Regions from separate parts of the Streptomyces sp. NPDC043812 genome, predicted to be linked through region 1. Evidence: riboswitches for the same ligand, from Rfam matches in the RefSeq annotation. Region 1 holds a riboswitch; each other region holds the start of a gene.
The links. A riboswitch is a leader RNA that binds a small molecule or an ion and turns the genes downstream of it on or off. The one in region 1 is predicted to bind cyclic di-AMP.
Positions count from the first base shown of each region.

Region 1 (7,737 bases):
GCGGGTGCAGCTTTCCCATGACCTCACCCACGACACGCGCGCACTTCACATAGCCGCGGTCGGGGCGCAGGCCCATCTCGTTCATCTGGTAGACGATGCGGCGGTGCACCGGTTTCATGCCGTCGCGGGCGTCGGGCAGGGCGCGGGAGTAGATCACCGAGTACGCGTACTCGAGGAAGGAGCCCTGCATTTCGTCCACGACGTCGATGTCGAGGATCTTCTCCTCGAACTCCTCCGGCGGTGGGGTCTTCGTGCTGCGGCGGGCCATCGCGGCTGCTGCTCCTTCACGTACCAGTCTGGATCTGACGCGGACCATTGTGGACTGTCCCACTGACAACACCGACCGCGACCCGGAAGAGGGACGTGGTGGGCGGTCGGGAACTTCGCCAGGTGCCAGTGCGCTTGCATAGGGTGGCAGGACCTTTTCACATCGCGATCGAAGGGACGTACATGCCCATGGGTCACACGGCCACAAGCCAGGCCGGCTCCGGCGGCCTGACAGCGACCGAGCACCGTCTGGCCAACGGCCTGCGCGTGGTGCTCTCCGAGGACCACCTGACCCCGGTCGCCGCGGTGTGCCTCTGGTACGACGTCGGCTCCCGCCACGAGGTCAAGGGGCGTACGGGACTTGCCCACCTCTTCGAGCACCTGATGTTCCAGGGCTCCGGCCAGGTGAAGGGGAACGGCCACTTCGAGCTCGTCCAGGGCGCCGGCGGCTCCCTGAACGGCACCACCAGCTTCGAGCGGACGAACTACTTCGAGACCATGCCGACCCACCAGCTGGAGCTGGCGCTCTGGCTCGAGGCCGACCGCATGGGTTCGCTGCTCGCCGCGCTCGACGACGAGTCGATGGAGAACCAGCGCGACGTCGTCAAGAACGAGCGCCGCCAGCGCTACGACAACGTCCCGTACGGCACCGCGTTCGAGAAGCTGACCGCCCTCGCCTATCCCGAGGGCCACCCGTACCACCACACGCCGATCGGCTCGATGGCCGACCTGGACGCCGCGACCCTCGAGGACGCCCGCGCCTTCTTCCGCACCTACTACGCGCCGAACAACGCGGTGCTCTCGGTCGTCGGCGACATCGACCCGGAGCAGACGCTCGCCTGGATCGAGAAGTACTTCGGGTCCATCCCCTCGCACGACGGAAAGCAGCCTCCGCGCGACGGCTCCCTGCCGGAGAACATCGGCGAGCAGCTGCGCGAGGAGATCGTCGAGGAGGTACCGGCCCGCGCCCTGATGGCCGCCTACCGCCTCCCGCACGACGGCACACGCGAGTGCGACGCCGCCGACCTGGCGCTCACCGTCCTCGGCGGCGGCGAGTCCTCCCGGCTGCACAACCGCCTCGTCCGCCGCGACCAGACGGCCGTCGCCGCCGGGTTCGGCCTCCTGCGGCTGGCCGGCGCGCCTTCGCTCGGCTGGCTGGACGTCAAGACCTCCGGCGGGGTCGAGGTTCCGCAGATCGAGGCCGCGGTCGACGAGGAGCTCGCGCGGTTCGCCGCCGAGGGCCCGACGCCCGGGGAGATGGAGCGCGCACAGGCCCAGTTGGAGCGCGAGTGGCTCGACCGGCTCGGCACCGTGGCCGGCCGGGCCGACGAACTGTGCCGCTTCGCGGTCCTGTTCGGCGACCCGCAGCTGGCGCTGACCGCCGTGCAGCGGGTCCTGGACGTCACCGCCGACGAGGTGCAGGCGGTCGCCAAGGCCAGGCTGCACCCGCAGAACCGGGCCGTGCTGGTCTACGAGCCCGTCTCCGCCGACGACGAGACCGCAGAGAACGACGAGCACGAGGGGGCGGACCAGTGAGCGACGCTGCCGTGACCATGGACTTCCACCCGCAGCCCACCGCCGGCACCGCCCGGCCCTGGGCCTTCCCCGCCCCCGAGCGCGGCACGCTGGACAACGGCCTGACGGTCCTGCGCTGCGACCGCCCCGGTCAGCAGGTCGTGGCCGTGGAGATCATCCTCGGCGCGCCGCTGGACGCCGAGCCCGAGGGGCTCGACGGCGTCGCCACGATCATGGCGCGTGCCCTGTCGGAGGGCACCGACAAGCACAGCGCTGAGGAGTTCGCCGCCGAGCTCGAGCGCTGCGGAGCCACTCTCGACGCCATGGCCGACCACCCCGGCGTCCGGGTGTCCCTGGAGGTCCCGGCCTCCCGGCTGACCAAGGCGCTCGGGCTGCTCGCCGAGGCCCTGGTCGCCCCGGCGTTCGCGGACAACGAGGTCGACCGGCTGGTCCGCAACCGCCTCGACGAGATCCCGCACGAGATGGCCAACCCCGCCCGCAGGGCGGCCAAGCAGCTCTCCCAGGAGCTCTTCCCGTCCTCCCTGCGGGTCTCGCGACCGCGGCAGGGCACCGAGGAGACCGTCGCCCGGATCGACTCCGCTGCCGTGCGTGCCTTCTACGAGACGCATGTCCGCCCCGCCACGTCGACCGCCGTGATCGTCGGCGACCTGACCGGCATCGACGTCGACGACGTTCTCGCCGGCACCCTGGGCGCCTGGACGGGTGACAAGGCCGCGCCCCGCCCGGTGCCGCCGGTCACCGCCGACGACACCGGCCGTGTGGTCATCGTCGACCGGCCCGGTGCCGTGCAGACGCAGCTGCTCCTCGGCCGTATCGGCGGCGACCGCCACGACAGCGTCTGGCCGGCTCAGGTTCTCGGTACGTACTGCCTCGGCGGCACGCTGACCTCCCGGCTGGACCGCGTCCTGCGGGAGGAGAAGGGCTACACCTACGGTGTGCGCGCCTTCGGTCAGGTGCTGCTCTCGGCCCCGGACGGTTCGGGCGCCGCGATGCTCGCCATCAGCGGCTCCGTGGACACGCCGAACACCGGTCCGGCGCTCGACGACCTGTGGAAGGTGCTGCGCACCCTGGCGGCGGAGGGCCTCACCGACGCCGAGCGCGATGTGGCCGTCCAGAATCTGGTGGGCGTGGCGCCGCTGAAGTACGAGACGGCGGCCTCCGTAGCCGCGACGCTGGCCGACCAGGTGGAGCAGTCCCTCCCGGACGACTACCAGGCCCACCTCTACGCCCGCCTGGCGCAGACCGGCACGGTGGAGGCGACCGCCGCGGCCGTGAACGCGTTCCCGGTGGACCGGCTGGTCACGGTGCTGGTCGGTGACGCCTCGCAGATCGAGGAGCCGATCAAGGCGCTCGGCATCGGTGAAGTGACCGTCGTCACCGGCTGATTGAAAGCACCCTTCTTCGGCAAACAGCACAAAACGGATGTTGTGCAAGCAAGCGGAACCCTGGCTTCGAGGTATTTGCCGGGGTTCCGCTGTTTGTCCGTTTCCTTGCGGAAGCGACGTGTACGCCCTGTGGCATGCGCTACAAAAGGGGCTGTCCGTTTGGTGATTGACGGATGAGCTGCCTAGCGTCGGTGCGGCTGTCCGCCAAGATCCCGCCGCGCCCGCGGCATCGGACAGCCATCGCCGAGTCCCCGTCAGGCGCGAGCCTGGGGAGCCGGGGACCCACGCAGTCCCTGGGGTGAATCGGACGCCTTCGCCGTGTGCGGAGGAGTCCGTAGGAGACCTTCCTGCTCCGAACCCGTCAGCTAACCCGGTAGGCGAGAAGGAAGGAAAGGACCAGCCACTTCATGGCGTTCACCCGTGCCACCGGGAAGCATCGTGCCCCGAGCCGCCTGACGCGCAGGAGCGCGAAGATCGCGGGCGTCGCGGCCCTTGCCACCACCGGCGTCATCGGAACCCTCGCCTCCCCGGCGCTCGCCGCCGAAGCCGAAGCCCCGTCCGTCGAGGACACCGGGCTGACGCAGATCGTCTCCATGGGATCCATCGCCGACGAGATCGCCGACCAGGCCGCCGCCCAGAAGCAGGAGGCCGCCGAGGCCGCCGCCAAGGCGAAGGCGAAGGCGAAGGCCGAGGCCGAGGCGAAGCGCAAGGCCGAAGCGCGCGCCAAGGAGATTCGCGAGGCCAAGGCGCGCGCCGCCCGTGAGGCCGAGCGCAAGCGCCTGAACTCCTTCCGGCTCCCGATCGCCGGCTCCTTCGTGACCACCGGCTACCAGACCGGCGGCGCCCTGTGGTCCTCCGGCAGCCACTCGGGCGTCGACTTCCGCGCCGCGTCCGGCAGTTCGGTCGTCGCCGTCGGCTCCGGCACCGTGGTCGAGGCCGGCTGGGGCGGCGCGTACGGCAACAACATCGTCATCCGGATGAACGACGGTACCTACACGCAGTACGGCCACCTGTCGTCCATCGGCGTCTCGGTCGGCCAGCAGGTCACCCCCGGCCAGCAGATCGGCCTGTCCGGCTCGACCGGCAACTCGACCGGACCTCACCTGCACTTCGAGGCCCGCACCACCGCGGAGTACGGCTCCGACATCAACCCGGTCGCCTACCTCCGCGCCCGCGGCGTCAGCGTCTGACCCGAGCATCTCCCCGAGGGCCCCCGGCACGAGCCGGGGGCCCTCGGCGTTTGTGTCGCGCCCTGCCATTTCCGGCCAAAGGATATGCATGGATTCCGGTCGGCCATCGGAAAATCCAGCGGACTGGAATAGAGTCACCGGACACGAGTCAATCGGCTGCGTTTCGCGCGGATCAAAGCGGAGGTTCGGTCATGCGCATTCCCGCGCACTCTGTATGCACAGCGATCCGCGACGACATCGTCTCCGGCGTATTCGAACGCGGCAGCCGGCTGACCGAGGAGCACCTCGCACGCCGCTACGGCGTCTCCCGCGTCCCGGTGCGCGAGGCGCTGCGCACCCTGGAGTCGGAGGGGTTCGTCGTCACCCGCCGCCACGCCGGCGCACATGTCGCCGAGCCCACCGAGCAGGAGGCGGCCGACCTGCTGGAGATCCGCATGCTGCTGGAGCCGCTCGGTGCCGCCCGCGCGGCACAGCGGCGCACCGAGGCGCATCTCAAGGTGCTGCGCGGCCTGGTGAGGCTCGGTCAGGAGCGTGCGCGCCGCGGGCAGGGCGAGGACCTGCGTTCCCTCGGCTCCTGGTTCCACGAGACGCTCGCGCAGGCGTGCGGCAGCCCGGGGCTGACGGCCCTGCTGATCCAGCTGCGCCACAAGATCGCGTGGATGTACTCGGTCGAGCAGCCTGCCGCACCCGTCGAGTCCTGGGCGGAGCACGGCGCCATCGTGGACGCCGTGGCGCGGGGCGACGTGGAACGGGCCCGGACGCTCACCGCGCTGCATGCGGAAAGGGCTGCGGGGGAGCACCGTCTGCGACGCCGGGCGGAGCGGGTGAGGACTTCGCAACATCCCGTAAACATCGCGAGCCTCCGCAATTAACAATCGAGCCGTATACAAAGGTGTGGTATTCGGTGGCGGCCATTTTTCGTCACCGGAATTGGGTCGGCGGAATTGAGTGCCCGAATTCGTGCTGCCCGTGAGGGAAAAGCCGGCGGGGGAGCCGGTGGGGGACGACAAAGCCGCGGCGCTCCGGAAGGAACGCCGCGGCTTTGTCGCGATACTGCGGATCAGACGGTCTCGGGGAGCTCGTCCAGACCCTCGGCCACCAGCTTCGCCAGACGGTCCAGCGCGACATCGGCGCCGTCCGCGTCGGAGGCGAGCACGATCTCCTCGCCGCCCTGCGCGCCCAGGCCGAGCACGGCCAGCATGGAGGCGGCGTTGACGGGGTTGCCGTCGGCCTTGGCGATCGTCACCGGGACACCGGAGGCGGTCGCGGCACGGACGAAGATGGACGCGGGGCGGGCGTGAAGGCCCTCGGCCCAGCCGACATTGACGCGACGCTCAGCCATGGTGTTGCCCTTCAGGTCTTGCAGGTCCTAATGGTTGTCTAGACCAGTCTCTCATGCGTTGGCGGGTGCTCCGCCGACGGCCCTGCCTGCGGCCGCACCGCCGAACGGCCCTCCCAGCGTGCCCGTGCGCAACCACCCACGCGACCCGTGCATCCGCCGTACGCTGCTCGCATGCAGACCTCGTCGGAGCACGCCTACCCTGATCACTGGGAAGCAGACGTCGTGCTGCGCGACGGTGGCACCGCACGCATCCGGCCCATCACCACCGAGGACGCGGACCGTCTGGTCAGCTTCTACGAGCAGGTCTCCGACGAGTCGAAGTACTACCGCTTCTTCGCGCCCTATCCCCGGTTGTCCGCCAAGGACGTGCACCGTTTCACCCACCATGACTACGTGGACCGGGTCGGGCTCGCCGTCACCGTCGGCGGGGAGTTCATCGCCACGGTCCGGTACGACCGGATCAACGCCCAGGGCAGGCCGGCGAGCGCTCCGGCCGACGAGGCCGAGGTCGCCTTCCTGGTCCAGGACGCCCACCAGGGGCGCGGAGTCGCCTCCGCACTGCTGGAACACATCGCGGCCGTCGCACGGGAGCGCGGCATCCGGCGGTTCGCGGCGGAGGTGCTGCCCGCCAACAACAAAATGATCAAGGTGTTCCGGGACGCCGGCTACACCCAGAAGCGCAGCTTCGAGGACGGCTCGGTCCATCTGACGCTCGACCTCGAACCGACCGCGGAGTCCCTCGCCGTGCAGCGCGGCCGCGAACAGCGCGCCGAGGCCCGCTCGGTCCAGCGGCTTCTCGCGCCGGGCTCGGTCGCCGTCGTGGGAACCGGCCGGCAGCCCGGCGGCGTCGGCCGCACCGCCCTGCGTAATCTGCTCGGTGCCGGGTTCACCGGCCGGGTGTACGCGGTCAACCGCGCGTTCCCCGAGGGAGCCGGCGAGCTGGACGGCGTGCCGGCCGTCCGCTCTGTCGGCGAGATCGGGGAGCCGGTCGACCTCGCCATCGTCGCCGTGCCCGCGGAGCACGTGCCCGCGGCCGTCGCCGACTGCGGTGAGCACGGCGTCCAGGGGCTGGTCGTGCTGACCGCCGGCTACGCGGAGAGCGGCGCGGGCGGCCGCGAACGCCAGCGCGAACTGGTGCGGCAGGCCCGCTCGTACGGGATGCGGATCATCGGGCCGAACGCCTTCGGGATCATCAACACGGCCGACACCGTCCGGCTCAACGCCTCTCTCGCCCCCGAGTCCCCGGCCGCCGGCCGCATCGGCCTGTTCACCCAGTCCGGCGCGATCGGCATCGCCCTGCTGTCCGGACTGCACCGACGCGGCGCGGGACTCTCGACGTTCATCTCCTCGGGCAACCGAGCGGACGTGTCGGGCAACGACTTCCTCCAGTACTGGTACGAGGACCCCGGCACGGATGTCGTCCTGCTCTACCTGGAGTCCATCGGCAACCCCCGCAAGTTCACCCGGCTCGCCCGGCGCACAGCGGCGGTCAAACCGGTCGTCGTCGTGAAGGGCGCGCGGCACAGCGGCAGCACGCCGCCCGGGCACGCGGTGCCGGTGACCCGTATCCCGGAGGCCACCGTCGGCGCGCTGCTGCGCCAGGCGGGCGTGATCCGCGTCGACACGGTCACCGAACTCGTCGACGCGGGTCTCCTCCTGGCGGGTCAGCCCCTGCCCGCGGGGCCGCGGGTCGCCATCCTCGGCAACTCCGAGTCCCTCGGCCTCCTCACGTACGACGCCTGCCTGGCGGAGGGGCTGCGCCCGCTCCCGCCGCGCGATCTGACGACGGCGGCCGCCCCTGCGGACTTCCGCGCCGCGCTCACCGAGGCACTGGAGGACGACGCGTGCGACGCCGTCGTCGTCACGGCGATCCCGTGGGTCGGCGAGAACGGCGTCACGGAGTCGGGCGACGGCGAGGTCCTGGCCGCGGCGCTGCGCGACGCGTCGGCCACGAGCCCGGCGAAGCCGGTGGCGGTGGTCCACGTGGAGATGGGTGCGCTGGCGGACGCCCTGGCCG
Region 1 is NZ_JBWKCY010000004.1:120,708-128,444, forward strand. Features, by position in the region: gene AC067Z_RS07800 (DNA gyrase/topoisomerase IV subunit A) at 1-268, opposite strand, end outside; gene AC067Z_RS07805 (M16 family metallopeptidase) at 451-1,803, shown strand; gene AC067Z_RS07810 (M16 family metallopeptidase) at 1,821-3,188, shown strand; cyclic di-AMP (ydaO/yuaA leader) riboswitch at 3,420-3,582, shown strand; gene AC067Z_RS07815 (M23 family metallopeptidase) at 3,596-4,378, shown strand; gene AC067Z_RS07820 (GntR family transcriptional regulator) at 4,570-5,250, shown strand; gene AC067Z_RS07825 (HPr family phosphocarrier protein) at 5,439-5,720, opposite strand; gene AC067Z_RS07830 (bifunctional acetate--CoA ligase family protein/GNAT family N-acetyltransferase) at 5,892-7,737, shown strand, end outside.

Region 2 (7,737 bases), on a different contig from region 1:
CCAAGAATCCCGCGCATCACGACGAGCCCGCGCACGCCAAGGGCAAGACGGGCATCCCCGGTGAGCGCAAGGCCGAGCTGATGACGCATCTGCTCAACATCGACCCGCCGGACCACACCCGGCTGCGGCGGCTCGTGTCCAAGGCGTTCACCCCGCGCCGCGTCGCCGAGTTCGCTCCGCGGGTGCAGGAGCTGACGGACCGGCTCATCGACGGCTTCGTGGAGAAGGGGGAGGCGGACCTCATCCACGAGTTCGCGTTCCCGCTCCCCATCTACGCGATCTGCGACATGCTCGGCGTCCCGCGCGAGGACCAGGACGACTTCCGCGACTGGGCGGGGATGATGATCCGTCACGGCGGCGGGCCGCGCGGCGGGGTCGCCCGGTCCGTGAAGAAGATGCGGGGATATCTCGCCGAACTGATCCATCGCAAGCGCGAGGAGCCGGGGGACGACCTCATCTCCGGGCTCATCAAGGCGTCCGACCACGGCGAGCACCTCACCGAGAACGAGGCCGCCGCGATGGCGTTCATCCTTCTCTTCGCCGGCTTCGAGACGACCGTGAACCTCATCGGCAACGGCGTCTACGCGCTGCTGCGCAACCCCGCACAGCGCGAGCGGCTGCAGGCTTCGCTCGCCGCCGGCGAGAGCGCGCTGCTGGAGACCGGGGTCGAGGAACTGCTGCGCTACGACGGGCCCGTCGAGCTCGCGACCTGGCGGTTCGCGACCGAGGAGCTGACGGTCGGCGGGCAGCGGATCGCCGCGGGAGATCCCGTACTCGTCGTGCTCGCCGCCGCGGACCGCGACCCGGAGCGCTTCGGCGAACCGGACACTCTCGACCTCGCCCGGCGCGACAACCAGCATCTGGGCTACGGCCACGGCATCCACTACTGCCTCGGCGCGCCGCTCGCCCGGCTCGAAGGACAGACCGCGCTCGCGACCCTGCTCAGGAGAATGCCCGACTTGCGGCTTGCGGGCGATCCAGCCGATTTGCGGTGGCGTGGGGGTCTCATCATGCGCGGATTGCGCACTCTGCCCGTTGAGTTCACACCCGCCAAAATCTGACGGTGGATCAAGTTCGTGACTTTCACGTGATCTCCGCTGCATCGACTTGTGACTCACGTTCGAATGCGGCTACGTTCACCGTCGACTCGGCAGGCGTCAGCAGGCCGCTCAGTCCTCAGTAGTCACGCGAAAGGCATTCTCATGCGCTCCGGGAACGGACGGCACCGCCGACCCCGTCAGGCTCCGGCCATCGTCGTCGCGGCAGGGGTGACCGGCTCGGCCATCGCGATCCCGCTCCTCGGCGCGGGTTCCGCTTCCGCCGCGGACTCCGCCGCCTGGGACCGTGTCGCCGAGTGCGAGACCGGTGGCGCATGGAGCGCCGACTTCGGTAACGGCTACTACGGCGGACTGCAGTTCGCGCAGGAGACCTGGGAGGAATTCGGCGGCACCTCGTACGCGGTGAGCGCCGATCTCGCGAGCCGTTCGCAGCAGATCGCCGTCGCGGAGAAGGTGCTCGAGGCGCAGGGGCCGGAGGCGTGGCCCGGCTGCGCGACGATCGCGGGCCTGACGGACGACGGCGCCGACACCGGCGTGGACCCCGGCATGGAGCCGGGCGACCTGCTGCTGCCCGAGTCCGGCGCGAGCGCCGCACCGTCCGCCGGGGAGGGCGCGGAGGACTCCGCGTCCGGGTCCGACACGTCGCGGCCCTCCGGGTCGGCCGACTCCTCCGGGGACGACGGCTCGCAGCCGAGGGACGCCGACGCGTCGGCATCCCCGGACACATCTGATGAACCGGCTGAATCGGGCACTCCGGACAACAGCGAGGAAACCGCTCCCGCGGACGGCAGCGGCAAGCATCGTGGCGAGGCCGCCAAGGACGAGAGCGAAGCGGGCAATTCGGACGAGGGTCGCGAAAGCGGTCGTCATGCCTCACGGGGTGACGCATCGGTACGCGACGGGGCGGCGGAGGCCGGGGACGGCAGCTACACCGTCCAGCCCGGCGACAACCTGTGGGGCATCGCGGACGAGCGCGAGCTGCCGGGAGGCTGGACCGCCCTCTACGAGGCGAACCAGGAGACCGTCGGGGACGACCCCGACCTCATCGTCCCCGGTCAGAGTCTCGATCTCGGCCTGAATCAGCCGTAGTTCACGCGGTGGTTCGCGGTCGTTTGTCCGTTCTGTTCCAGTGAGACAAGGGTCTCTTTGCGGCAACTAACAGGTTTCAGCCAGCAAATTCGGCCAAGACGGTCACGACCTGCGTAAACGCCCCTGATTGCCGGGGCGGATTGGGCGATTTCTCCCCGATGTTCAGCTTTGAACATCGGGGAGCCGTGTGTTTACGGTCGGAACCGCTCGCCACCGCGGGCACCGTCGACCGTCACGCCGAATCCTGCCGTCGGTCGGGGGGAACACTCGTCGCTCAGTGCGCCGAAGGCAGGAGCGGGGGACCCAAGGTAAGCGCCGGTCCCGGTCGTTGAAGGTGAGCGACCGAGGAACGGCTCGGGGTGAAGCCATGCGCCAGACGCGTGGCCGGGCAACTCACATGGCCCGAACCCGACAGCTCACCTCGTAGGCGTCGGTGAGGAGAAGCTCCATGCTGCGTTCCAGCAAGGCCAAGCACCGCCGCGCGTCAAGGGCCGTCCGTATCGCCACGCTCGCCGGCGTCACCGGTGCCGCCATCGCCGCCCCCATGCTCGCCGCCACCTCCGCCTCCGCCGCCACCACCTCCGAGTGGGACTCGGTCGCGCAGTGCGAGTCCGGCGGCAACTGGTCCATCAACACCGGCAACGGCTACTACGGCGGCCTGCAGTTCTCCGCCTCCACCTGGGCCGCGTACGGCGGCACCGCGTACGCCGCGTCCGCCGACCAGGCCTCCAAGTCCCAGCAGATAGCCGTCGCCGAGAAGGTCCTCGCCGGCCAGGGCAAGGGTGCCTGGCCGAGCTGCGGCGTCGGCCTGTCCAACGCCGCCAACGACGCCGCTCCGGCCCAGCCTGCGCAGCCGAAGCGCGCCGAGGCCCCGACCACGCGCTCCGAGCGCGCCGAGGCCCCGGCCAAGAAGGCCGCCAAGCCCGCCGCCAAGGCCAAGTCCTTCAAGAAGGGCGACGGCGAGTACAAGGTCAAGGCCGGCGACACCCTGAGCAGCATCGCCACGGCCGAGAAGGTCAAGGGCGGCTGGGAGAAGCTGTTCGAGCTGAACAAGAACATCGTCGAGGACGCCGATGTGATCCACCCGGGCCAGCAGCTCCACCTGCGCTGACCCGCCTCCTGTCCGCGCTCCGCAGCGCGGACAGGACCCCCGAGCACCCCGGTCCGGCCCGCGTTCCCCCGTGCGCGCCGGGCCGGGGTTTCGGCGTTCAAGGCGTTACCTACGAGTAGCTTCCGGGTGTTTTGTCCCCCGCGCTCAGTGTTCACGCCCTTTTTCGTCCCACGGGGCGGGCATCGGCCGGCCTTTGCCCCCGAGGCGGTTAGGCTCTTGGCGCAAGGCCAAGCAGACCTCTGCACTTTTCTCGCGTCACATCCCAGAAGGAGATGCTCGTGCCGTCCATCGACGTCGTCGTAGCCCGGGAAATCCTGGACTCCCGAGGCAACCCCACGGTCGAGGTCGAGGTTGGCCTCGACGACGGCAGCACGGGTCGTGCTGCAGTTCCGTCCGGCGCCTCCACCGGTGCGTTCGAGGCCCTCGAGCTCCGCGACGGTGACCAGAACCGCTACCTCGGCAAGGGCGTGGAGAAGGCCGTCCTCGCCGTCATCGAGCAGATCGGCCCGGAGCTCGTCGGCTACGACGCCACCGAGCAGCGCCTGATCGACCAGGCGATGTTCGACCTGGACGCCACGCCCGACAAGTCCTCGCTCGGCGCCAACGCCATCCTCGGCGTCTCCCTCGCCGTCGCGCACGCCGCCTCCGAGGCCTCCGACCTGCCGCTCTTCCGCTACCTCGGCGGCCCGAACGCGCACCTGCTGCCCGTTCCGATGATGAACATCCTGAACGGCGGCTCGCACGCCGACTCCAACGTGGACATCCAGGAGTTCATGATCGCGCCGATCGGCGCGGAGTCCTTCTCCGAGGCCCTGCGCTGGGGCGCCGAGGTCTACCACACCCTCAAGAAGGTGCTGAAGCAGAAGGGCCTGTCCACCGGTCTCGGCGACGAGGGCGGCTTCGCGCCGAACCTCGACTCCAACCGCGCCGCCCTGGACCTCATCCTCGAGGCCATCAAGGAGGCCGGCTACGCCCCCGGCAAGGACATCGCGCTGGCGCTCGACGTCGCCGCGTCCGAGTTCTACAAGGACGGCTCGTACGAGTTCGAGGGCAAGTCCCGCTCGGCCGCCGAGATGACCGAGTACTACGCGGAGCTCGTCGACGCCTACCCGCTGGTCTCCATCGAGGACCCGCTGTTCGAGGACGACTGGGCCGGCTGGCAGACCATCACCGAGAAGCTCGGCACCAAGGTGCAGCTCGTCGGCGACGACCTGTTCGTCACCAACCCCGAGCGTCTGGCCCGCGGCATCGAGGACGGCGCCGCCAACGCCCTGCTCGTCAAGGTCAACCAGATCGGTTCGCTGACCGAGACCCTGGACGCCGTCGAGCTGGCCCAGCGCAACGGCTTCAAGTGCATGATGTCCCACCGCTCCGGTGAGACCGAGGACGTCACCATCGCCGACCTGGCCGTCGCCACCAACTGCGGCCAGATCAAGACCGGTGCCCCGGCCCGCTCCGAGCGCGTCGCCAAGTACAACCAGCTGCTGCGCATCGAGGAGATCCTCGACGACGCGGCGGTGTACGCGGGCCGCTCCGCCTTCCCGCGCTTCAAGGGCTGATCACGGGCTGACGCCCTGTCGTCCCTACGTCCCCGGCCTCGGTCCCGTACCGTGTCCGGGGACGTAGGCGTGTGAAGGGGAGGCGAGACCATGGCGCGCAGGCCGGACGCGGACCGGTTCTCCACCGCGACCCGGCTGCGGCTGCTCGGTGAGCAGACCGCTGCCCGGGTCTACCGCTCCCAGAACCGCCGCCAGGCCCGCCGCTCCCGGCTCACCGGCCGGGCGGCCTTCCTGGCACTGGTCGTCTGCTCCCTGGTCGTCGCCCTCGCCTACCCGATGCGGCAGTACGTCTCCCAGCGCGCGGACATCGCCGAGCAGGAACGCCTCACGCGCGAGGCCCGGGCGCAGGTCGAGCAGCTCCGGGACGAGAAGGCGCGGCTCCAGGACGACATGTACATCCGCCGGCTGGCCCGTGAGCATCTGCACTACGTGGTCCCGGGCGAGACCGGTTACACGGTGATCGACCCCGAGGCCGTGCAGGAACGCCGCGAGGACGACGGCGCCGCCGACCGGCCCTGGTACTCGAACGTGTGGAACGGCGTGGACAACGCCGACCGCAAGTAGACCCATCGCACAGCACTGAACTAGGCAGGCATGGAAACCCCTCCTCCCACCACCGAGCACACCGAGCCGACCGACGCGGACATCGCCGCGTTCAAGGAGCAGCTCGGCCGGCCCCCGCGCGGGCTGCGCGCGATCGCGCACCGCTGCCCGTGCGGACAGCCCGATGTCGTCGAGACGGCACCGCGGTTGCCGGACGGTACGCCGTTCCCGACGCTGTACTACCTGAGCTGCCCGCGTGCCGCGTCCGCGATCGGCACGCTGGAGGCGAACGGCGTCATGAAGGAGATGACCGAGCGCCTGGCCACCGACCCGGAGCTCGCCGCCGCCTACCGCGCCGCGCACGAGGACTACATCGCCCGCCGTGACGCGATCGAGGTTCTCCAGGGCTTCCCCAGCGCGGGCGGCATGCCCGACCGGGTCAAGTGCCTGCACGTCCTGGTCGGCCACTCGCTCGCGGCCGGCCCCGGGGTGAACCCGCTCGGCGACGAGGCGATCGCCATGCTGCCCGAGTGGTGGCGCAAGGGCCCGTGCGTGACCGGCTGCCTCACCGAGGGGGAAGAGGCGTGACCCGCGTCGCCGCCATCGACTGCGGCACCAACTCCATCCGGCTGCTCGTCGCCGATGTCGACCCGGAGTCGGGCCGGCTGACCGACCTCGACCGACGCATGATCATCGTGCGGCTCGGCCAGGGTGTCGACCGCACCGGTCGCCTCGCCCCCGAGGCGCTGGAGCGCACGTTCGCGGCCTGCCGCGAGTACGCCGCCGTGATCAAGGAGCTGGGCGCGGAGACCGTCCGCTTCGTCGCCACCTCGGCATCCCGCGACGCCGAGAACCGCGACGAGTTCGTCCGGGGCGTCCTCGACATCCTCGGTGTGGAACCGGAGGTCATCACCGGCGACCAGGAGGCCGAGTTCTCCTTCACCGGTGCCACGAAGTCGCTGGCCGGGCGCACCGACCTGGCCACGCCGTATCTCGTCGTCGACATCGGCGGCGGCTCGACCGAGTTCGTCGTGGGCGAGGAGCACTCCCGCGCCGCCTGCTCCGTCGACGTCGGCTGCGTCCGGTTGACCGAGCGTCATGCGCCGAGCAGCCCGGCGACGCCGGAGCAGATCGCGGCGATCCGCGCCGACATCGAGTCGGCGCTCGACGTCGTCGCCGAGACCGTGCCGATCGGCGAGGCCCGCACCCTTGTCGGCCTCGCCGGCTCGGTGACCACGGTCGCGGGCATCGCGCTCGGCCTGGACACCTACGACTCCGAGGCCATCCACCACTCGCGGATCTCCTACGAGCAGGTGGAGGAGGTCACCACGATGCTGCTGAACTCGACGCACGACGAGCGCGCGGCGATCGGTGTGATGCACCCCGGCCGGGTCGACGTCATCGCGGCCGGGGCGCTCGTCCTGCTCACGATCATGCAGCGCATCGACGCCCGCGAGGTCGTCGTCAGCGAGCACGACATCCTCGACGGCATCGCTTACAAGGCGGCCGAGGGCTGGTTCTGAGCGGTCCCGCTCAGGCGGCGGGCGGGGCCGGGGTGAGGACGACGAACTCCGCTCCCGCCGGGTCGTTGCACACCGCGAGGCGGCCGACGCCCTCCGCGTCCTCCGGCCCCATGGAGACCGAGCCGCCCTTCTCCCGTACGAGAGCGACCGTGGCGTCGCAGTCCGCCGAGCCGAAGACCGGGTGCCAGTACGGCTTGGTGTCACCGGACGCGAACATGTCCGGGACGGCCATGACACCGCCGAACATCCGCTCCGGCGGGAGGCCCTTGGGCGTCACCATCGTGTACGTACCGCCGCCGCCCGGCAGCTCCATGTCCTGGCCGGTCCAGCCGAAGACGGTGCCGTAGAAGCTCTGCGCGGCGGCCGAGTCGGTGGTGTAGAGCTCGACCCAGCCGAGGCTGCCGATGACGTCCGCGGCCTGGATGCCCGGGTAGGCGCCGGCCTGCCACACGGCGAACTGTGCGCCCTGGGGGTCGGTGAGCTGCGCGAACCGGCCCTCCTCCGACACCTCCGACGGCGCGGTGCGGACGGAGCCGCCCGCCTGCTCGACGCTCTTGACGGTGCTCTCGATGTCCGGGGTGTTGAAGTAGATCATCCAGGCCGAGCGGGCGCCCTCCTCGGTGAGCTTGCCGACCGCGCCCACCACCTTGCCGTCCAGCTGGAACATCTTGTAGTCGCCCGAGTCGTCGCCGCCCATCGACTGGGCCTGCCAGCCGAACACGGAGCCGTAGAAGGCGGCGGCCGCCTCTACGTCGGGGGCGCCCAGGTCGATCCAGCAGGGGGAGCCGAGGACGAAGTCAGTGGTGATCACGCGATTCCCTTTCTCCGGTGCCACCCCGGTGCGGCCCGGGGCT
Region 2 is NZ_JBWKCY010000002.1:425,876-433,612, forward strand. Features, by position in the region: gene AC067Z_RS04595 (cytochrome P450 family protein) at 1-1,061, shown strand, start outside; gene AC067Z_RS04600 (transglycosylase family protein) at 1,203-2,147, shown strand; cyclic di-AMP (ydaO/yuaA leader) riboswitch at 2,418-2,592, shown strand; gene AC067Z_RS04605 (transglycosylase family protein) at 2,596-3,258, shown strand; gene eno (phosphopyruvate hydratase) at 3,531-4,817, shown strand; gene AC067Z_RS04615 (FtsB family cell division protein) at 4,908-5,381, shown strand; gene AC067Z_RS04620 (DUF501 domain-containing protein) at 5,412-5,948, shown strand; gene AC067Z_RS04625 (Ppx/GppA phosphatase family protein) at 5,945-6,883, shown strand; gene AC067Z_RS04630 (VOC family protein) at 6,894-7,694, opposite strand.
Region 2: it holds a riboswitch for cyclic di-AMP, as region 1 does, so the genes downstream of both, AC067Z_RS04605 (transglycosylase family protein) here and AC067Z_RS07815 (M23 family metallopeptidase) in region 1, are expected to answer to the same signal.

Region 3 (7,737 bases), on a different contig from region 1:
CCCTCGGCCGTCGAGCCCGGCCACGGCTGGAACGTCGACCGCTTCGGCGGGCATCTCACGTACGTGGACGGTGCCGGCGAGACCCATGTGGTGCCATCCCGAGTGACCACCTCCGCGCTGACCCTGCTGGACGCGGACCCCAGGAGCACGGCCGACATCAAGAAGGCTTCGTGGAAGCCGCGGTGGTGGCTGTCCAAGCCCGCGGCATCGTGGACGCTCACCCTGAAGAGCAAGGCGACGGGCGCGGGGGTGCGGACACTCTCCGGCGGCGAGGCCCGCGGCCTGATCGAGGGCGCATGGGACGGCAAGGACGGCAACGGCAAGCTCGTCGCCAACGGTGCCTACACGTGGACCCTGACGGCGAAGCCCGCCGACGGCCAGGGCGCGGACCTGAGGACGACCGGCACGGTCGCGATCAGCGGTGCGGCGCCGGTCCGGCGTGACCTGGCGGGGAACGACGGTTTCGGCGAGATGCTGGTGAAGGACTCTGCTGGTCTGGTGTTGCAGTACAAGGGCACTGGCACGGGTGGGGTCTCGGCCCGTCAGGCGGGCGACACGTTCGCGGTCGGCGCGTATCCGGTGCCGTTCGGGGACGTCGACGGCGACCGCTGCAACGACGTGCTGATGCGGCTCGGCAACGAACTGCGTGTGTACCGGCCCGGCTGCGGGAACCCCCTGACGCACTCGGCGCCGTGCACGGTGATCGGCTCGGGCTGGGGGCAGTACGACGTGCTCACGTCGCCCGGCGATGTGAACGGCGACGGCTTCACAGACCTGATCGCCCGTCAGACGGTCACAGGTGACATGTACTTCTACGCCGGGACGGCGGACCACCGCCTCAAGGGCCGGGTGAAGATCGGTACGAACTGGAAGACGTACACGAAGATCGTCGGCGCCGGTGATCTCAACGGCGACGGCCGCGGTGACCTGCTCGGCCACGACAAAGCGGGCGCACTGTGGCGCTACTACGGCACGGCGGCCGGCGGCGTCACCCCCCGGGTGAGGCTGATCGGCAGCTGGGGCACGAAGTACACGTCCGTCGTCGGCATGGGCGACATCACAGGTGACGCCAAGCCGGACATCGTGGCGCGTGACACGGCCGGGAACCTCTACCGGCACAGCGGCAACGGCAACGGCACGATCGCCGGACCCGTGCAGATCGGGAGGGGCGGCTGGACGGCCTTCAAGGGCCTGTACTGAGCCGCCGCGCAGCGCGCAGGACAGGGCCCGTACGACACTTCGGTGTGGTGCGGTCGTGAGGTCCGGTCCCGTCCCACGGGCCCGGACCCCCTTGTTCCGCCACATCCGGTGCGGGCGCGCGTGGGATACCCGATCGGCTCGGGGGATCTCTTTGGTTATGCTCTGGGGTGTTGTGCCGAGGGCCGTTAGCTCAATTGGCAGAGCAGCGGACTTTTAATCCGTTGGTTGTGGGTTCGAGTCCCACACGGCCTACCACTCAGCCCCACGTCAGAAGCTTCTGGCGTGGGGCTGATCCTGTTCGCGGGCTGCATCGCGCTCCGAGCCGACCTGCCGTGACCAGGCGGCCGGTGCGCCGTTGAGTTGATCATGAGCTCCCGACGCAGAGCCACCGTCGTCACCGTTCTCGCCGCTGCCCTGACCGCGCCGGCCGCCCTGACCGCCCCCGCCGCTCAGGCCGTACCGCCGGGGCAGGTGTACTTCTGGCCCGAGTCCAACCAGATGGGTTCAGGAGGTGCCTGGGCCTACACCCCGCCCGGCTACCGCGAGGCCGATCCCCGGATGAAGCGGCACGCCTACTCCTTCGACTCCCACGCCGCGGTCAGCGTCTACGCCATCAGCCACCGATCCGGCGGCAGTTGCCTCTACCGGGAGATCCGGCCGGACGACCACGACAACAACTGGACCGCCTGGCCGACGAAGTTCGACGGCGTGAGTGACACGACCATGGGTTGTGAGCCGGGCTGATTCGCCAGATGTCCCTTCGTACGCGGGCTGTTGGGCTGCTGACCACCCCGATGCTCCTGACGGGCCTTCTCCTGACCGGCTGCACGGCGCCGGCCCCGGTGCCCCGTCCCGACCGGACGAGGTGATCAAGGCTGCCACCCGTGGCCTCACCGACGCCTGTCTCACCCGCCAGGGCCTCCGTCCGCCCCGCCCCGGGCAGAGCCCGCCGCCGACTGCCGCTCCCACACCTGGTCCGTCGGCTGCTGAGACCGTCCCCCTCAGAAATGCCTCCCGCTCGGCCTGCGCCCTGTCGGGCGCAGGCCGAGTTCTCACGGCTGAAGGACCGTGAGGTCCAGCGCGGCGAGGCGTTCGGGGTCCGTGAGGATGTTGATCTCGACGATCCGGCCGTCGGTGACCGTGAACGCCATCACCGACATCGGTACGCCGCCTGCCGTCGAGACCATCCCGGCCGCTCCGTTGACCAGCGCAGGCAGGGCCGCCTCCGCGAAGCGGGCGAATGTGATCGCCTTGCCCGCCACGGCCTGCGCGCCGCGAACCAGCGAACCCGGGAGCAGAGTGCCGCCGTCCGAGCGGGACACGACGTCCGGGTCGAGGAGGGCGACGAGGGCCTCGAAGTCCCCGCCGCGTGCCGCCGTCAGGAACGCGTCGACCACCTCGCGCTGCCGTCCGAGGTCGGCGTCCGGGACGGGTGCGGAACCCTGCACCCTCCGGCGGGCGCGACTGGCGAGCTGACGGGCGGCCGCGGGGGTGCGGCCCACGACGGGGGCGATCTCTTCGAACGGCACGGCGAACATGTCGTGCAGCACGAACGCGAGCCGTTCCGCGGGCGCCAGCGTCTCCAGCACGACGAGCAGTGCGAGGCCGACCGAGTCGGCGAGCAGCACCTCGTGTTCCGGGTCGAGGCTGTCCGCGCCGCTGACGATCGGCTCGGGTATGCGGGTCTCCATCGGTTCCTCGCGCCGGGAGACGCGGGTGCGGAGCATGTCGAGGCAGACCCGGCCGACGACGGTGGTCAGCCAGCCGCCCAGGTTCTCGACGCGTTCGGTGTCGGAGCGGCTCAGACGCAGCCACGCTTCCTGGACGGCGTCGTCGGCATCGCTCAGCGAGCCGAGCATCCGGTAGGCGACCGCGCGCAGGTGGCCGCGGTGCTCCTCGAAACGCTCCGCCAGGAATTCGTGTTCGTTCATGGTCCGTCCACACCCCTCGTTGCTCGTGTTTTCACTGTTATGACGCGTGGCGGAGCGCCGATGTGACCGGCTCGGGAGGACCGGGGCCGAAAAGTGGATTTGATCTTGCTTCCGATGGCGTAAGGTTGTGTTCACCGACGCGGGGTGGAGCAGCTCGGTAGCTCGCTGGGCTCATAACCCAGAGGTCGCAGGTTCAAATCCTGTCCCCGCTACTGAAGGCGAAGGCCCGGTGATCGATCTTCTCGATCACCGGGCCTTCGTCGTATGTGCGATCGTGTTCGCTCGCCAGCCCTGGCCTGGGGTTTCGCCCGCGCGGGCGTGGCAAGTCGCCTCCGGGCGCCACGGCGCGCAGCATGGGAGAAGCGCGGCAGCGTGCGTGGCCGCGGGCGGAGCGGCGGGAGATCACCTGTGGGGCGAGAGCAGGGCAGCAGCTACAGGTTGCCGTGGTTCGTCCGTGTGCTGCCCGCGGCGATGATCGTCGGCGGTGTGGTCTTCGATCTGCTGACCCCGTCCCGCTTCACCGCGGTGCCGCTGTTCGCGGCCGCCCCGCTGGTCGCGGCGCCGATCGTGTCGTGGACGGTGACGCTGCTGATGGGTATCGCGGCCATGCTGGCCGTCAGCGGCATGCACACGTACAACGGCACCATCGGGCAGATCACCGCGGTCACCGAGACGAGCACCGTCTTCACGGTCGCCGTCCTCGCGCTGCTGATCAACGGGGTGGTGCAACGCGGCAGTGAGCGGCTCGCCTCGGCGAGGGTCATCGCGGAGGCGGCGCAGCGGGCCGTGCTGCCGACCCCCGCGGACCGGATCGCCGGACTGCATATCGCCGCGCGGTACGAGGCGGCGCAGGAGGACGCGTTCATCGGCGGCGATCTCTTCGCCGTGCAGGACACCCCGTTCGGAGTGCGGCTGATCGTGGGCGACGTACGCGGCAAGGGGATGGAGGCGGTGGCGGCCGTCGCCGTGCTGATCGGGACGTTCCGGGAGGCGGCCGAGCAGGAGGACTCGCTCGAGGGTGTGGCGCAGCGTCTGGAGCATGCGCTGAAGCGTGACCAGGCGCTGCGGGAGGAGGAACCGGACACGATGGAGCGCTTCACCACCGCCGTGCTGGGTGAGATCCCGCCGGGCGACGGAGGCGGGGACGGCACGGTGCGCCTGGTGAACCGCGGGCACCCCGAGCCACTGATGCTGCACGCCGACGGCGGTCTGCTGATGCTGGAGCCGCCCGCGGCTGCCCTGCCGCTGGGCATGGGCGACTTGGCGGCCTGGCCGGACCGGGCTCAGGACTACCGGCTGCCCGCCGGATCGACGCTGCTGTTCTACACGGACGGGCTGTCCGAGGCGCGTGACGCGGGCGGTGCGTTCTACAGCCCGGGCGAACGGTTGCGGGGCCGGCTCTTTCCCGGGCCTGAGGCGTTGCTGGACGCGCTCGTCGACGATGTGCGCCGCTACACGGGTGGTGGGACGACGGACGACATGGCACTGCTGGCGGTCGGCCGGCCCGCCGAGGGGCAGCCGGACAGGCGGCGCACGGTGCGGGTCGTGAAGGCGGAGACGGACCCGGAGCGCGGATAGGTCGGGGCCTGCGGGGTGGGTGACGGCGTTCCGCCACGGTGCGTAGTCGCAAGGTGCCACTACGCATAACATTTGACGAACAGTCAGAAGCAATCGCCGTGAAGAGGTTTGATCAAGTCGCCCGATTCCGCACGCTTCTGTCCTGGTAAGTTCTGGCCACAGTCGTTAACGATCAGTCGGAACAGCTTGGAATCCGGCCCCGGCGTCTATTAACGTTCGATAACGCAGCGCGGTCGTCCCAGTCGTCGCAAGAGACGGCACCGTGCGCACGCGCCGAATCCCGCAAGGGAACCGGGGAACCATCAATTGGGGTGAATCGGGCACCTTTTGCCGCTCTGTTCGCGGTCGAAGACGCTCGTAGGAGACCTTCCTGCTCCGAACCCGTCAGCTAACCCGGTAGGCGAGAAGGAAGGAAAGGAGTACGCCTTCGTGGCGTCCAACATGCCTGCCCCCGAGGCCCCGTTCGCACCCGGTCATTTCGGTGACGATCCTGCGGAGCGGACGTGGGAGGAATGGAATCCCACCGAGGAATCCATCCGTCCGGTGCGCGGCCGGCACCGCGTCGCAAAACAGCGTGGCGGACTCGCCCGTAGCTCCACCGTCCTCGGAGTCGGTGTCATCGCCGCGGTCGGCGCCGGTGGCATAGCCACCGCGCAGGACAAGCCGGCGGTCTCCATCTCCCTTCCGGACTCGATCGCGGACAACCTCCCCGACGCCGCGTCCCTTCCCGGCGTGGGCTCGCTCATCTCCGACGACGCGGGCGCCGACTCCGACGCCAACACCGCGCCGCTCACCGCGATGACCACCGTCGCCGACGGCGCCGCGGCCACGGACGGCGAGCAGGCGGGCGCCGGAGAGGCGCTGCGCGCCCGGATCCTCCAGCAGGCCGAGCAGCAGCGGGCCGAGGCGGACGCCGAGGCGAAGGCCGCCGCCGAGAAGCTGGCTGCCGAGCAGGCCGCCGCCGCCGCGGCGAAGCAGCAGAGCGCCGCCGAGGCGAAGGCTGCCGAGAAGAAGCGCAAGGCCGAGGAGGCAGCGCGCGCCAAGGCGGAGGCGGAGCGGCTCGCCAAGCTTGCCGCGAGCTACTCCCTGCCCACGTCCTCGTACACGATCACCTCGACGTACGGCGAGTCCGGTTCCATGTGGTCCTCCGGCCAGCACACCGGCCTGGACTTCGCCGCCCCGACGGGCACCCCGGTCAAGGCCGTGCACGGCGGCACCATCAAGTCCGCCGGCTGGTCCGGTTCGTACGGCTACCGCATCGTCCTCGAACTCGAGGACGGCAGCGAGGTCTGGTACGCCCACCTGTCGTCGATGACGGCCAGCGCAGGCCAGAAGGTCGGCACCGGCGACACCATCGGCCGCGTCGGTGCGACCGGCAACGTCACCGGGCCGCACCTGCACATGGAGGTGCACACCCCCGGCGGCTCGGGTCTCGACCCGATGGCGTGGCTGCGGGACAAGGGCCTCACCGTCTGATCCTCGACGATCGCCCGATCGCTCTCCCGGGACGAGGGCGGTCTGCCAGGAAGGCTGCGCGGTACGGCGATGCCGTACCGCGCACCCTCATGTCGCCGTAGGCCCGGTGCACAGCCCCGACGCCGGGCCGGCGGAATAGCCGTGCGCGGCCTCGTCGTTGACCCACGCATGACCTCCCTTCGCGCTCTCGGCTCGTCCGACCTCGCCGTGTTCCCCCTCGCCCTCGGTGGCAACGTCTTCGGATGGACCGCCGACGAGGCGCAGTCGTTCGCCGTGCTCGACGCGTACGCAGCCGCCGGCGGCAACTTCGTCGACACGGCCGACTCCTACTCCGCATGGGTGCCCGGCAACCAGGGCGGCGAGTCCGAGACGGTCATCGGCAACTGGCTCGCCTCGCGCGGCAACCGCTCCGAGATCGTCGTCGCGACGAAGGTCGGCGCCCACCCGCAGTACAAGGGTTTGTCCGGTCCCACGATCAAGGCCGCGGCCGAGGAGTCGCTGAGGCGGCTCGGCACCGATCACATCGACCTCTACTACACCCACTTCGACGACCCGTCCGTGCCCGTCGAGGAGATCATCACCGCCCTCGACCAGCTCGTGAAGGACGGCAAGGTCCGCGCGATCGCCGCCTCCAATCTGAGTGCCGAGCGCCTCCAGGCGTCGCTCGACTTCTCCGACAGCGAGGGGCTCGCCCGCTACGTGGCCCTGCAGCCGCACTACAACCTGGTCTCCCGCGACACGTACGAGGGGGAGCTGCAGAGCACGGCCGCGCGCGCCGGCCTGGCCGCCGTCCCCTACTACGCGCTCGCGTCCGGCTTCCTCACCGGCAAGTACCGGCCGGGGGCCGCGGTGGACAGCGCGCGTGCGCAGGGTGCGGGCAAGCACCTGGGGACCGAGCGCGGTCTGAAGGTCCTCTCCGTGCTGGACGAGGTCGCCCGCTCGCGCGACGCCGAGCTCGCGACCGTGGCGCTCGCCTGGCTGGCGGCGCAGCCGACCGTCGCCGCGCCGATCGCCTCCGCCCGTACGGTCGAGCAGCTGCCGGCGCTGGTCGCCGTCGCCGAGCTCGAACTGTCCCCGTCGGAACTGGCCGCGTTGACCGCAGCGTCGGAGTGAGCCGAGCGGCCGATCAGGTGCGGTACGGGTTGTAGGCGCCGTAGTCCCGGTGCGGTGGCGGCATGCCCGCCCCGCCCGTCGCCTGTGCCGCGTACGCGAGGGCCGGGCCGGCCACGTCCCGGCGCCGCCACAGGTGGTGCAGCAACTCGCGCTCGCGCTCCGCGAAGTCCGGGCCCGCCGCGCCGCGGTGGGCCCGGTGGCGCAGAAACGCGAGCGACGTCGCGAACGTCTCGTACTCGGACACCGCATGGCCCGCTGCCGGTCCGTACGTGCGCCGGGCGAAGTCACGCGCCATCGTGCGGGCCCGCATCGAGGACAGCGCGCGTGGCTCGACGGCGGACAGCCATCCCGCCGCCGCGTACGCGGGCAGCTCGGTGGATATCGTGCGCAGCTCCCGCTGCCGGGTCCAGATCGTCAGCCAGGTCAGCAGCCCGAAGGC
Region 3 is NZ_JBWKCY010000016.1:181,094-188,830, forward strand. Features, by position in the region: gene AC067Z_RS23940 (hypothetical protein) at 1-106, shown strand, start outside; gene AC067Z_RS23945 (FG-GAP repeat domain-containing protein) at 103-1,200, shown strand; tRNA gene AC067Z_RS23950 (tRNA-Lys) at 1,380-1,455, shown strand; gene AC067Z_RS23955 (hypothetical protein) at 1,567-1,944, shown strand; gene sigJ (RNA polymerase sigma factor SigJ) at 2,253-3,131, opposite strand; tRNA gene AC067Z_RS23965 (tRNA-Met) at 3,270-3,343, shown strand; gene AC067Z_RS23970 (PP2C family protein-serine/threonine phosphatase) at 3,540-4,709, shown strand; cyclic di-AMP (ydaO/yuaA leader) riboswitch at 4,971-5,127, shown strand; gene AC067Z_RS23975 (M23 family metallopeptidase) at 5,139-6,185, shown strand; gene AC067Z_RS23980 (aldo/keto reductase) at 6,354-7,298, shown strand; gene AC067Z_RS23985 (PrsW family intramembrane metalloprotease) at 7,312-7,737, opposite strand, start outside.
Region 3: it holds a riboswitch for cyclic di-AMP, as region 1 does, so the genes downstream of both, AC067Z_RS23975 (M23 family metallopeptidase) here and AC067Z_RS07815 (M23 family metallopeptidase) in region 1, are expected to answer to the same signal.

Region 4 (7,737 bases), on a different contig from region 1:
TCTGCACAGCCACAAGGCGCTGCTGATCGCCGACGAGGTGCAGACCGGCCTCGGACGCACCGGCGACTTCTACGCCTTCCAGTACGAGGCGGGCGTCGAGCCCGACCTGGTCTGTGTCGCCAAGGCGCTCTCCGGCGGCTATGTCCCCGTCGGCGCGACCCTCGGCAAGGACTGGATCTTCAAGAAGGTCTACTCGTCCATGGACCGGGTGCTGGTGCACTCCGCCAGCTTCGGTTCCAACGCGCAGGCGATGGCCGCCGGTCTCGCCGTTCTGTCCGTGCTGGAGGACGAGCACGTGGTGGCCAACGCACGGATGACGGGGGAGCTCCTGCGGGCCCGGCTGGCGGCGCTCGTCGACCGCTATGAGCTGCTGCACGAGGTGCGCGGCCGGGGGCTCATGATCGGGATCGAGTTCGGCCGCCCCGAGTCGATCAAGCTGCGCAGCCGCTGGACCATGTTGCAGGCCGCGCGGAAGGGTCTTTTCGCGCAGATGGTCGTCGTACCGCTGCTGCAGAAGTACCGGATCCTCACCCAGGTCTCGGGCGACCACATGGAGGTCATCAAACTGATCCCGCCGCTGATCATCGGCGAGCGCGAGGTGGACCGCTTCGTCGAGGCGTTCACGGCGGTGATGGACGACGCCCACAACGGGGGCGGTCTGATGTGGGACTTCGGGAAGACGCTGGTGAAGCAGGCGGTGGCGGGCCGCTGAGGCGTTTTGCCTCTGAGGCAAGAAATTTGCCTTGGAGGCAACCGGCTGGCGCAATGGAGGCATGACCACATCCGCCGAATCGGCGGCCGAGGGGCTGCGTCGCGTCGCACCCCGGCTGCGCGATCTGCGCCGCCGCCGCGGGCTGACCCTCGAGGCCGCAGCCCACCACGCAGGGCTCTCCCCGGCACATCTGTCCCGGCTGGAGACAGGGAACCGGCAGCCCTCGCTGCCCATGCTCCTCGCCCTCGCCAGGATCTACGGTACGACGGTCGCCGAGGTCCTCGGCGAGCTGCCGCCCGAACGCGAACCCGTCATCCGGGGCGGCCGCCGCGAGCCGACGACCGCCGACGGCTGGACCTACCACCAGGCCGGAGCCCCCGGCCGCGCCATGCAGGCGCTGCGGGTGGTCGTGCCCTACGGCGCCCAGGGCGATCTGGTGCGGGTGCATCCGGGAGAGGAGTGGCTGTACGTCGTCGGTGGACGGCTGCGCCTCGCTCTCGGCGACACGGTCCATGAGCTCGCGCCCGGGGACAGCGCGCACTTCGACTCGCTCACCCCGCACCGTATCTCCGCGGCCGCACCCGAGGGCGCCGAGCTGCTGTTCGTGCACACCCTGCTGCAGAGCCCTGACCCGCATCCGCACGTCTGACCCGGAAGGTATGTGATCCAGGACATGTCGCACGACCCGTTGGACAGGCGCTTGTCGAGCAGGCCGGAGGACCGGCGCGAGGAGCGCTTTCCGCGTGGGCTGGTCATCCGGCTGTTCGCCTATCTGATCGCCGGCCACCTCATCGCCGCGTTCCTGTATCTGCTGTTCCTGGTCGGCGGACAGAACCAGTAGCGGTCAGGGGGTGTCCGTCAGGAGACGTGCGCGCAGCCGCTCACGGGTGTCGGCGGAGAGCCCCAGGCCCTCGGAGAGGTAGCGCTCGGTGCCGCCCCAGGTCTCCTCGATCGTCTCGAACGCCGCCGCCAGATAGGAGGCGCGGGCGTCGAAGAGCGGGCTCAGCAGTTCCATGACCTCCGGGGACATGGCGGCGGGGGAGTCGTCGCTGCGCTTGACCTTGTAGCGGCGGTGGGGGTCGTTGGACATGAGGTAGTCCGCCTCGATGGCATCCCGCTCGACGCCGACGGCGAGCAGGGTGATCGCGATCGAGAGACCGGCACGGTCCTTGCCCGCCGCGCAGTGCATGAGGGCCGGGACACTGTCCTCGGCCAGCGCGTGCAGAACGCGGCTGTGCTCCGAGGTCCGGTACTTGATGATCGTCCGGTACGACGCGGTCATCCGGCCCGCGCCCTTGCCGTCGGCGAGGATCGACTTCAGCTGGTCGAGATTGCCGTCGCGGACCATCTTCCAGAACTCGGCGCCGTCGGCCGGGTCGCTCAGCGGCAGATTCAGATTGCGCACGCCCGGCAGCTCGACGTCCGGGCCCTCCAGCCGCTGGTCGGCGGCGTTGCGGAAGTCGAAGATCGTGTGGAGTCCGAGATCCGTGAGGAAGGCGGCGTCGCTCGCCGTCGCATGGGCGAGGTGTCCGCTGCGGAAGAGTCTGCCGTGCTGCACGCGCCGGCCGTCCACGGTGGGCAGTCCGCCCACGTCCCGGAAGTTGCGGACTCCGGCCAGCCGGGGCTCGGTGGACGGGGCCTGCGGCAGCTGCTGCGTCACGTGGACTCCTTCAGATGACTGCCGTCGGCGCCGGTCGCCGACGATGGCGCGATCCCGACCATACGACACTCCATTCATCGGGCAATCATCTCGCCCATGGCGCAAGGGCGTTGCCCCCGCGGCTGCGGACAGTTGATGATGTTCGAGCCTGTGTGAACCTGTGCCTATCTGAGAATCTGTGAGCAGCTGAGGGGTCGGGATGATGGAGACCGTCGGTGAAGGGCGTATCTGGCTGCTGACCGGAGCCACGAGCAGCTACGCACTTCACCTCACGGAACGGGATGAACTGGTGCATCTGCACTGGGGTGCGCGCATCTCGGGAGCCGATGCGGAAGCCCTCGCCGCAGCGGGACCGCCGCCCTACTGGCCCTTCGAGGCCCCGCTCGACGGACATGAGGAGTACCCGGTCGAGGGCGGCCCCCGGTTCGTGAGGCCGGCGCTCTCCGTGCGCACGGCCGAGGTCCGGGGCACCGAGTGGGCCTTCGCAGGCGCCGCGACGGATCCGGCGGACGGCGAGCTCCGGCTGCACTTCACCGACGCCGTGCACGGCCTCGGCCTCACCCTCCACTACCGCATGCGGGACGACGCGGACGTGATCGAACGCTGGGTCACCGTCGCCCACGAGGGCGCGGGGCCCGACCTCGAACTGCTCCGGGCCGACGCCGCGACCTGGACGCTTCCCCGGCGCGACGCCTGGCGGCTCGGGCAGCTGCACGGCCGCTGGGCCGCCGAGTCACTGCTCGTCCGGTCGCCGCTGACCTACGGCGAAAAGATCATCGGAAGCCGTCGCGGCCACACCGGTCACCAGCATCTGCCCTGGGTCGCGCTCGACGCCGAGGGGGCCACCGAGGAGCACGGCGAGGTGTACGGCTGCGCGCTGGGGTGGTCCGGTTCGTGGCGGATCGGCGTCCAGCAGCTGCCCGACGGGATGGTGCAGATCACGGGCGGGGCCGGCCACGACGACTCCGGGCTGCTGCGGCTCGCTCCCGGCGAGAGCTACACCTCGCCCGTGTTCGCCGGACTGTGGAGCGAGGGCGGCTTCGGCGGCGCGAGCCACGCCTGGCACGCCTGGCAGCTGGCGCATGTGATCCCGGGTGCCCGGCAGGACCGGCCCGTGCTCTACAACTCCTGGGAAGCCACCGGGTTCGACATCTCGGAGGAGCAGCAGCGGGCACTCGCCGTGCGGGCCGCCGCGATGGGTGTCGAACTGTTCGTCGTGGACGACGCCTGGTTCGGGGCCCGGACGAGCGACCGGGCGGGGCTCGGTGACTGGACACCCAACCCGGACCGCTTCCCGCACGGGCTGAAGCCGCTGGCCGACGAAGTGCACGCCCTCGGTATGCAGTTCGGCATCTGGGTCGAGCCGGAGATGGTCAACGCCGACAGCGATCTCTACCGCGCGCATCCCGACTGGGTGCAGCACCATCTCGGCCGCACGCGTACCGAACTGCGCAATCAGCTGGTGCTGAATCTCGCGCGCAGCGATGTGCAGGCGTATCTGTGGGAGCAGCTCGACGGCCTGCTCTCCGCTGCTCCCGTCGACTATGTGAAGTGGGACTTCAACCGCTGCTTCACCGATGCGGGCTGGCCGGGGGAGCCCTACCCGCAGAAGTTGTGGGTCGAGCATGTGCATGCCCTGTACGCGCTGCTCGACCGTCTTCGGGCGGCGCACCCGGGTGTCGCCTTCGAGTCCTGCTCGGGCGGCGGCGGCCGGATCGACCTGGGCGTGCTCAGTCGCACCGACCAGGTGTGGACCTCCGACAACACCGACCCGCTGGACCGGCTCGCCATCCAGCACGGCTTCAGCCAGCTGCACCCGGCGCGGGTCATGGCCGCCTGGGTCACCGACAGCCCCAATGTCCAGCTGAACGGTCGGCGCAGCAGTCTGCGCTTCCGTTTCGTCAGTGCCATGGCGGGGGTGCTGGGTGTCGGCGGCGATCTCACGGACTGGAGCGAGGCGGAGCTGACCGAGGCCCGCGGCTGGGTCCGGCTCTACAAGGAGATCAGGCCGGTGGTGCAGCACGGCGAGCTGTACCGGCTGCGTGATCCGGACGGCGGGCTCAGCGCTGTCCAATATGTCCGCGATGACGACATCGTCGTCCTTGTGACACTTCAGGCTCAGCACTACGGCGAGCGGCCGCCGCCCGTCAGACTGCGCGGGATCGACCCGCGCGCCGCCTACCTCTGCCTGGACAGCGGGAAGGTCCACCGAGGTGCCGTGCTGATCCATCACGGACTCCACACCGGGCTGACCGGCGATCTGGATGCAAACGTGATCAGGCTCAGGAAGGCGTGACGGACGCCTCAATTCCGTTCACGGAAAAGGTGGCTGCCGAATTCGCTGCCCGCGCACGGTGTGCCGTTGGATGGGATTTCACGGCGAACGACACAGGCGAGGGGTGGGGGTGGCGAGTGACCCGCGTCACTCGGGCCCGGAGTCCGGCGGGGACGAAGTCGGGCGTTGTCGACAACACTTGATGGATAAGTGCGGGCTTAGGTAATCATTTGCTGCTTCTGTCCGAATTGGGTCATTCGATATAACGTGCCCCGTCTGCAAGGGAGATGGGATCCGGCAGGTGAGCAGGATCATATTCGTGACGGAACGTACCGGGGTTCGGTGCCTCAATTCCGTTGCGGAGCAGGGAATTGAAGATCCCTTGTCCACGGAGGGTGACGGGGAATCCTTGCTTTATTCCGAGCCGACAATCCCCGGCGAAATCTGCCGCTTGTTTGCGCGTGCCCGGCTCGCCTACGGTCACGACCAATCCGGACGGACCGCCTAATCCTGCCGCCGACCGGACTTCGAACCCACCCACGTGTGGCAGGAGCGGGGGAACCAGGTAGTACGCCGTATCCGGAAAAATCGGACGGCTTGGGGTTAATTCGCGCAACAAGCGCGAACGGGCATCTCCAGCTCGAACCCGACAGCTCACCTCGCCGGCGCCGGAGAGGAATGCGCCATGCCTGGTAAGGGCAAGCACCGCCGTCCCAAGGCCAACCCCATCACCCGCGGCTTCGTCGTCGCCGGTACGGGTGGCGCCGCCATCGCACTGCCGCTGCTCGGCGCCACCGGCGCCAATGCCGCGACCGGCCCGGCCCCCGCCGCCGCGCCCGAGAAGGCCACCGCCGCCCCGGCCTCCTTCGCCGCCGCTCCGGCCGTCGAGGCCGCGAAGAAGGCGCCGAAGACCTACACGGTCGTCCCCGGCGACTATCTGTCGAAGATCGCGGAGGAGCAGGACGTCCGCGGCGGCTGGAAGCAGCTGTTCAACGACAACCGTCGCGCCATCGGTGCCGACCCGGCGCTGATCCACCCCGGCCTCGAGCTGACCATCGGTGCGAAGTCGAAGGCCAAGAGCGACCCGGAGCCCCGCACCGAGTCGCAGTCCCGGTCCTCGCGTGACTCCGTCCGGCCCGCCGCTCCCGAGGCGCCTGCCGAGAAGCCCGCCGCTCCCCAGGCTCCTGCCGAGAAGCCCGCGGAGAAGCCCGAGAGCAAGACGTCGGCCGCCGGCTTCACGGTGCCGATCGCCGGCGCGGGCATCTCCACGCCGTACCACCAGTCCGGCTCCATGTGGTCCAGCGGTTACCACACCGGTGTCGACTTCGTCGCCGCCACCGGCACCACCGTCAACTCCGTCGGCCCCGGCACCGTCGTCTCGGCCGGCTGGAGCGGCTCGTACGGCAACGAGGTCGTCATCCAGCACACGGACGGCACCTACTCGCAGTACGCCCACCTCTCCTCCCTGTCCGTCTCCGGCGGGCAGAGTGTGAGCGGCGGCCAGCAGATCGGGCTCTCCGGTTCGACCGGCAACTCGACTGGCCCGCACCTGCACTTCGAGATCCGTACCGGCTCGGGCTACGGCTCGGACATCGACCCGATGGCGTACCTGCGTCAGCACGGCGTCTCCATCTGAGTACTTACGGCCCGCCGTTGGGCGGGCCGACGCTCGTCCCTCGTTCCGTCCGGCGGCGGAGCGAGGGATTCCGCGTATTCCGGGTTGGTGGAAACTCGACTGGTGGTAAAGATCACCTCCCGTCAACCCCTCCTTACGGTCGCGTAGGTCACATCCGTAAAGGAAAGATGTGCTCCTGTGGCAGACGATTCGAGAACAGAGAACATCGGCGCATTCGGGTCGTACGCAGCGATCGGTGACAGCTTCACCGAGGGCGTAGGAGACCCCGGTCCCGACGGGACGTTCGTCGGCTGGGCGGACCGTTTCGCGGTCCTGCTCGACGACCTCGCACCGGAAAACACCTTCAGGTACGCCAACCTCGCCGTACGCGGCCGGCTCCTCGACCAGATCGTGGCGGAGCAGGTCCCGAGGGCCAAGCAACTCGCCCCCGACCTCGTGTCGTTCTGTGCCGGCGGCAACGACATCATCCGTCCGGGCTCCGACCCCGACGACGTGGCGGAGCGCTTCGAGCGGGCCGTCGCCGACCTCACCGACGCCGTCGGCACCGTCATGGTCACCACCGGATTCGACACCCGTGACGTACCCGTCCTGCGCCATCTGCGCGGGAAGATCGCCACGTACACCGCCCATGTGCGGGCCATCGCCGACCGCTACGGCTGTCCCGTCCTGGACCTCTGGTCGCTGAAGTCCGTGCAGGACCGGCGCGCCTGGGACGCCGACCGGCTGCATCTGTCACCGGAGGGTCACACCCGCGTCGCGCTGCGGGCCGCCCAGGTGCTGGGACTCGACATCCCGGCCGACCCCGACCAGCCGTGGCCGTTCCTGCCGCCGCGTGGGGCGCTCGAGGTACGCCGCGACGACATCAACTGGGCGCGCGAGTACCTGGTGCCCTGGATCGGCCGACGGCTGCGCGGCGAGAGCTCCGGCGACCATGTGGAGGCCAAGCGCCCGGACCTCCTGCCGCTCTGAGGCCGTGAGCCGCAGGCCCCGGGGCGTTCCGCGTCCCGGGGCTCAGGCCGTGGAACCGGCGAGCTGCCGGTCGACCTCGGACGGGGAGAGCGCATGCTCGATGGCGAGGATCCCGGCCCCGACAGCCGCCGCGTTCTCGCCCGTACGGCTCGGCTCGATCCGCAGCGCCTGCGTCGCCAGCGGATGCGAGCGGCGGTAGACCGCCTCCCGCACCCCCGCCAGCAGCTGGTCGTGCACGGCTGCCAGAGCGCCACCCGCCACCACGGTCTCCGGGTTGAAGAAGTTCACCAGGCCGGCCAGCACCTCGCCGACCGCGCGGCCCGCCTCGCGCACCATCCGCACCGCGTCCCGGTTGCCGGACTTCACCAGCCTCACCACATCGCTGCCGGAAACCGCGTCCAGGCCGAGGGCGGACAGCTGCGCGGCGAGCGCCGCGCCGCCCGCGATCGCCTCCAGACAGCCGCTGTTGCCGCAGCGGCAGGGTT
Region 4 is NZ_JBWKCY010000013.1:17,774-25,510, reverse strand. Features, by position in the region: gene AC067Z_RS20045 (aspartate aminotransferase family protein) at 1-712, shown strand, start outside; gene AC067Z_RS20040 (helix-turn-helix domain-containing protein) at 774-1,361, shown strand; gene AC067Z_RS20035 (DUF6126 family protein) at 1,377-1,553, shown strand; gene AC067Z_RS20030 (tyrosine-protein phosphatase) at 1,557-2,372, opposite strand; gene AC067Z_RS20025 (alpha-galactosidase) at 2,572-4,668, shown strand; cyclic di-AMP (ydaO/yuaA leader) riboswitch at 5,172-5,330, shown strand; gene AC067Z_RS20020 (M23 family metallopeptidase) at 5,333-6,283, shown strand; gene AC067Z_RS20015 (SGNH/GDSL hydrolase family protein) at 6,461-7,252, shown strand; gene AC067Z_RS20010 (ROK family protein) at 7,295-7,737, opposite strand, start outside.
Region 4: it holds a riboswitch for cyclic di-AMP, as region 1 does, so the genes downstream of both, AC067Z_RS20020 (M23 family metallopeptidase) here and AC067Z_RS07815 (M23 family metallopeptidase) in region 1, are expected to answer to the same signal.